2 linked regions of the Caballeronia sp. LZ062 genome follow. The protein of the gene in region 2 interacts with the protein of the main gene of each other region in a pairwise test. Links are inferred from orthologs where the notes say so. Each region holds a gene or a part of one and is shown on either strand. Other genes may lie near its edges.

The links.
Region 1: the proteins of ftsH (region 2) and hflK interact in binary tests that used the Escherichia coli proteins (3 or more experiments, as listed by UniProt). The link is inferred for Caballeronia sp. LZ062 from one-to-one orthologs.

Annotation. Positions count from the first base shown.
Region 1 is NZ_JARTWB010000002.1:984,320-987,522, forward strand. The notes cover bases 287-3,170. They hold hflK (FtsH protease activity modulator HflK), read left to right. Parts: upstream 287-976; coding sequence 977-2,365; downstream 2,366-3,170. Other genes in these bases: hflX (GTPase HflX), read left to right, coding at 287-920; hflC (protease modulator HflC), read left to right, coding at 2,378-3,170. Also shown: more of hflX, read left to right, coding at 1-286; more of hflC, read left to right, coding at 3,171-3,203.
Region 2 is NZ_JARTWB010000002.1:641,208-644,391, reverse strand. Bases 223-3,087 are described here. They hold ftsH (ATP-dependent zinc metalloprotease FtsH), read right to left. Parts: upstream 2,666-3,087; coding sequence 779-2,665; downstream 223-778. Other genes in these bases: P9239_RS09045 (RlmE family RNA methyltransferase), read right to left, coding at 2,839-3,087; folP (dihydropteroate synthase), read right to left, coding at 223-588. Also shown: more of folP, read right to left, coding at 1-222; more of P9239_RS09045, read right to left, coding at 3,088-3,184. UniProt on the Escherichia coli protein: Acts as a processive, ATP-dependent zinc metallopeptidase for both cytoplasmic and membrane proteins. Plays a role in the quality control of integral membrane proteins.

The sequences.
Region 1 (3,203 bases), 340 kb from region 2 along the record:
CCCAGTTGCAGTACCTGTCGACGCGGCTCATTCGCGCGTGGACCCACCTCGAACGGCAGAAGGGCGGCATCGGCTTGCGCGGTCCCGGCGAAACGCAGCTGGAAACCGACCGCCGCCTGATCGGCGAGCGCATCAAGGCGCTCAAGACGCGTCTCGCGAAGCTGCGCCGTCAGCACGGCACGCAGCGGCGGCAGCGCACGCGCAATCGCACGCTGTCGGTGTCGCTCGTCGGTTATACGAACGCCGGCAAGTCGACGCTCTTCAACGCGCTGACCAAGGCACAGGCCTACGCCGCCAATCAACTCTTCGCCACGCTCGACACCACTTCGCGCCGCGTGTTTCTCGGCGAAGAGGCGGGGCAAGTGGTCGTGTCCGATACGGTGGGCTTCATCCGCGAGCTGCCGCACCAGCTCGTCGCCGCATTTCGCGCGACGCTGGAAGAAACCGTCCACGCGGACCTGCTGCTGCACGTCGTGGATGCGTCGAGCCCCGTGCGCCTCGATCAGATCGATCAGGTGAACGAGGTATTGCGCGGCATCGGCGCGGAGTCGATCCGTCAGGTTCTCGTCTTCAACAAGATCGACGCAGTGCCGGAACTCGCGGCCCGCGGCGAAGCGGTTGAAAGGGACGAGTATGGTAATATTTCGCGCGTCTTTTTAAGCGCGCGCACCGGTCAGGGACTCGACGCGCTGCGCGCCGCCATCGCCGAAATTGCTGCGGCCGAAGAAGGGGTACCCGAAGAAAGCTTACCCAGCGTGCTCGCCGAAACACAACCGCCGGCGGAACCCTCGGATGCGCCGGAAGCCACGCAGTCCGCGCAATCCGGGCCGAACGAGACACACGACGCCAACGCGCAGCCGGAAGACCACCGGCCAGCCGAACAACGTGACGGCCACAAGGTTCCCGAGCACGGACACTGAACTGCTCCGCAATACCGACGCGGCATCGAACCGGCTGTCTAATGGTGAATCACCGAGTGAACGATTACAACGAGCGGACTAACAGGCAGCGCATGCGTGCTGTCTTTTCGATCAACGATCCGCGCTGGGGGCGAGGCGACGGCAATGGTGTCAAGAACGATGCGAAGCGTCCGCAGGACGGCAAGCGCGGCAATGGCAAGGAAGAAGGCCCGCCCGACCTCGACGAGATGTGGCGCGAATTCAACCGCCGTATCGCGGGCATCTTCGGCCGCAAGCCGGGCGGCGGCATGCCGCGCGACAACGGCCGCGGAACCAAGATCGGGGTCGGCATCGTCATTGGCGTGCTGATTGCCATTTATCTTGGCAGCGGCGTGTTCGTCGTGCAGGACGGGCATGTGGGCGTGGTCTCCCAGTTTGGCCAGTATCGGCAGACGGTGCCGCAAGGCATTCACTGGCGCCTGCCGTATCCGTTTCAGTCGCACGATATCGTCGATACGTCGCAGATCCGCTCGGTCGAGATCGGCCGCGGCGTCGCGCTCGCGCAGGGCAACGTGCGCGATGCATCGCTGCTGACCAACGATGCGGACATTCTCGACGTGCGCTTCGCCGTGCAGTACCAGATCAAGTCGCCCACCGACTTCCTCTTTCGCAATCTCGATCCCGACCAGAGCGTGACCGAAGCCGCGCAAGCTGCCATCCGCGAGATCGCGGGCGCATCCGCGACGGACGATCTGCTCTACAAAGACCGCGACACGCTGCGCGCGCGTCTTGCCGAGACCATCCAGCATTCGCTCGACGCCTACCGCACTGGCTTGCAAGTGACGGGCGTCACGGTGCAGAGCGTGCAGGTGCCCACTCAAGTGCAGGCCGCGTTCGAAGAAGCGTCGCGCGTGCGGCAGGACAACGAGCGCGCCCGCGACACCGCCGAAGCCTACGCAAACCAACTGCTGCCGCGCGCGAAGGCCGATGCCGCGAAGATGATCGACGAAGCGACCGCTTACAGCAATCGCGAAGTCACGCAGGCGCAGGGCGACGCCGAGCGCTTCAAGCAGGTCTACGCCGAATACTCGAAGGCGCCCGCCGTCATTCGCCAACGCATGTACCTGGACACGATGCAGCAGATCTACTCCCGCACCACGAAGGTTTTCGTGGACAGCAAGGCTGGCAACAACGTCGTGTATTTGCCGCTCGACAAGCTCGTCGAAGCGAACCGGCAGCAGGCGAAGGACGCAGCCGCGAACACGGGCGACGCCGCGTCGGCCAGTGCGCCCGCCGCCGCGAACGCCGAAGTGCGCCCCCAAGGCGCGACGGCCGCTTCGGCCGCTGCGGTGCCCGCGAGCGGGGCGGCAGGCGCGAGCGCGCCGAACGCCGCGAGCGGCGCAGGCGATCCGCTGCGCTCGCGCGACGCGTTCCGCTCGCGCAGCCGTCAAGACGACCTGCAGTAAGGAGCGCCGAACATGAATCGAATCATTGCGCTCGTGGTCGCTGTCGTCGTCGTGCTGTTCATCGGCTCGTCGATGGTCTTTACCGTCGACGAACGGCATGCGGGCGTCGTTGCCGCGCACGGCGACAGCAACCCGCATCTCGACGGTCCGGGCCTGCATTTCAAGCTGCCGCCGCCGTTTCAGACGCTGACCCTCATCGACACGCGCACGCTCACCATCGACGAGGGCGGGGCAGACCGCTTCACCACGTCCGACAAGAACGAAGTGCTGGTGAACACGGTCGTCAAATATCGCGTGGCTGATCCGCTCAAGCTCTTCGTGAGCAACGAGAAGAACACGCAAAGCGCGCAAGAACGCCTGACCGGGCTGATCCGCACGGCGCTCGCGAGCGCGTTCGCAAATCGCACGCTCATCGATGCGCTCGCCAATCAGCAGACGCTGGAGACCGAGGCGCAAAAGGCCGTTGAAGGCGCGGCGTCGGCGTTCGGCGTGCAGCTGGTCGACCTGCAGATGGCGCGCGTCGACTTTCCGTCGGCGGTGGCGGATTCCGTCTACAAACGCATGATCGCGGCGCGCCAGCAAGCGGCCGCGAGCGAGCGCGCGAAAGGCACGGCGGACGCCGACAAGATCAAGGCCGACGCAGAGCGCGAGCAGCAGCAGATTCTTGCCGACGCCTACAGCCAGGCGCAGTCCATCAAGGGCGAAGGAGACAGCAAGGCGGCAGCCATCGCCGCCGATGCCTATGGACGCGATCCGCAGTTCTATCAGTTCTATCAGAGCCTCGAAGCGTACAAGAAGACGTTCAAGCCGGGCGACGTGATCGTGGTCGACCCGAGCA
Region 2 (3,184 bases):
ATGCGTGCCGGCCGGCAGCGTTGCCGCGAGTTCAGCAAGCAGTGTGTAATTATGCCCGACCGTCTTGCCGAAACCGTAGCCGGGATCGAATGTGACGCGATTGGCCGCGATGCCCGCTGCCGTCAGCGCGGCGAGCCGGTCCGCGAAGAATTCTCGCACGGAGGCGACGACATCTTCGTAGATCGGTTCGTGCAGTTGCATCGTGCGCGGCTCGCCGAGCATGTGCATCACGCATAGACCGCAGTGGCTGTCCTTCACGGCGTCGAGCGCGCCATCCTGACGGAAACCCCAAATGTCGTTGATCATGTCCGCGCCGGCTTCGAGCACGGCGCGCATCACGGCGGGCTTGTACGTATCGACCGAAAGCGGCACCTGCACGCCGCGCAACGCTTCGACGATCGGGACGACGCGTTGCAATTCTTCGTCGAGCGGCACGGGCGGCGCGCCCGGGCGCGTCGATTCCCCGCCGATGTCGATCATATCGGCGCCATCGGCAAGCATCTGCTCGGCGCGCGCGAGCGCGGCGTCGCGGGAAAGGAAACGGCCGCCATCGGAGAAGGAATCGGGCGTGACGTTCAAGATGCCCATGACGAGCGGCCGTTCGAACGTCAGCGTGAAGCGGCCGCATTGCAGCGGCTCGGCCAAGGCGGGAGAAAAGGTCGGTGTGGTCAAGACAATCAGCGAGAGGCAGTGACCGGCGCTCGCGAACTTAACGCTGGCCAGAAAGAAAATGGGCCGGCGTGCAGTGCACGCCGGCCCATGGTACGACTCCGGAAGCTTAGGCCGGCGCGGTTGCGCTGCCCGGCTTTACTTCTGTGCCGCTGTTGCCGCTCGAAGGCGAGTCGCCCGACGGCGGCGGCATGTTTTTCGGCGGACGCGGCGGACGGCCGGCCATGATGTCGCTGATCTGGTCTGCGTCGATGGTCTCCCATTCGAGCAGCGCCTTCGTCATGGCTTCGACCTTCTCGCGGTTGTCTTCGAGCAGCTTGCGCGCGAGTGCGTACTGCTCGTCGAGGATGCGGCGGATTTCCGCATCGACCTTTTGCAGCGTCGCTTCCGAAACCGTCTTGGACGCGAGCTTGCCGAACATGCCGTCGGGTTCCGTGTCGACGTAGACCATCGTGCCGAGCACGTCCGACATGCCGTAACGCGTCACCATGTCACGCGCCATCTTCGTCGCGCGCTCGAAGTCGTTCGAAGCACCGGTCGACATCGAGTTCAGGAACACTTCTTCCGCCGCACGGCCGCCGAACAGGATCGCGATTTCTTCCAGCATCTTGTCGCGATACAGATTCACGCGGTCATGCTCGGGCAACTGCCACGTGACGCCCAGCGCCCAACCGCGCGGCATGATCGTGACCTTGTGAACCGGATCCGCGTGCGGCAACAGCTTGGCAACGACCGCGTGGCCCGACTCGTGGTACGCCGTGTTGCGGCGTTCCTCTTCGCGCATGACGGCCGACTTGCGCTCCGGACCCATGAAGATCTTGTCCTTCGCGTCTTCGAAGTCCTGCATTTCGACGATTCGCTTGCCACGGCGCGCCGCAAAGAGCGCAGCCTCGTTCACGAGGTTCGCGAGGTCTGCACCCGAGAAGCCCGGCGTACCGCGCGCGATAACCGAAGCGTCGACGTCGTTCGCAATCGGCACCTTGCGCAGATGCACCTTCATGATGTGTTCGCGACCACGGATATCCGGCAGACCGACGTACACCTGGCGGTCGAAACGGCCCGGACGAAGCAGCGCCTTGTCGAGCACGTCCGAACGGTTCGTCGCGGCGATCACGATCACGCCGGAATTCGCTTCGAAGCCGTCCATCTCGACGAGCATCTGGTTCAGCGTCTGCTCGCGTTCGTCGTTGCCGCCGCCCATGCCGGCGCCGCGATGACGGCCGACCGCGTCGATTTCGTCGATGAACACGATACACGGCGCATGCTTCTTGGCTTGCTCGAACATGTCCCGCACGCGGGCCGCGCCCACGCCGACGAACATTTCCACGAAGTCCGAACCCGAGATGCTGAAAAACGGTACCTTTGCTTCACCGGCGATGGCGCGCGCCAAAAGCGTCTTACCGGTACCCGGAGGGCCGACCAGCAGCACGCCGCGCGGAATGCGTCCACCGAGCTTCTGGAACTTCTGCGGATCGCGCAGGAAGTCCACCAACTCCGACACTTCTTCCTTCGCTTCGTCGCAGCCGGCCACGTCCGTGAAGTTGATCGCGTTGTTGTTTTCGTCGATCAGCCGCGCTCGCGACTTGCCGAACGAGAACGCCCCGCCTTTGCCGCCTCCTTGCATCTGCCGCATCATGTAGAACCAGAAGCCGATGATCAGGATCGTCGGTCCCAGGTAGTACAGCGCGGAGACGAGCGCATTCGGTTCATCGTCAGCCTTGCCGCTGACCTGAACGCCGTATTTCATTAGATCGCCGACCATCCAGATGTCGCCGGGCGACACGATCTGGTACTTCTGGCCGTCCGACGGAGTGACCGTGAGATTGCGCCCCTGAACCGTGACGTTCTTGACCTTGCCGTTCTTCGCGTCGTCCATGAACTGCGAATACGACACGCCTTCCTGGACGCGGGGCTTATCGAACTGCTTGAACACCGTAAACAGCACCAGTGCGATCACGAGCCACACTGCCGCTTTAGAGAACATATTGTTGTTCAAAGCACCACTCCTCACTCATTGACGGGCGCCAACATAAACCTTGCGACGCCACCAAAGCATTCTAATCCAGACCGCTAACCCCTGCCATAAGGTTTCACTACCGCCTAAATAGCGTGAGATGGTCTTTTTTCGGCATAATCCGCGAAAATATCGCCGATTTTCGCCGATACCGTTTAAGCGGTTCCTGCGGCTGGATTTTTAAGCCGCCGCCCGAGGATGAAAGTCTCGGACGATTTGTCCCGAGACGCCTTGGGCTTGCGCGGCGCCACCACTTTGAACTGGTGCTTGAACTTCTCGACGATCTGGCTGTAACCGCTGCCGTGAAAACATTTGACTAGCAGCGCACCCTCCGGTTTCAGGTGGTTTTGCGCGAATTCCAGCGCCAGGTCGCAAAGATGCTCGATCCGCGCCGCATCCGCACTTGCTACTCCGGAGAGGTTGGGGGCCATGTCGGAGATTACAAGGTCCACTTGTCGCTCACCGACGATTTCGTCCAGTTGCGCGAGCACGGAGTCCTCG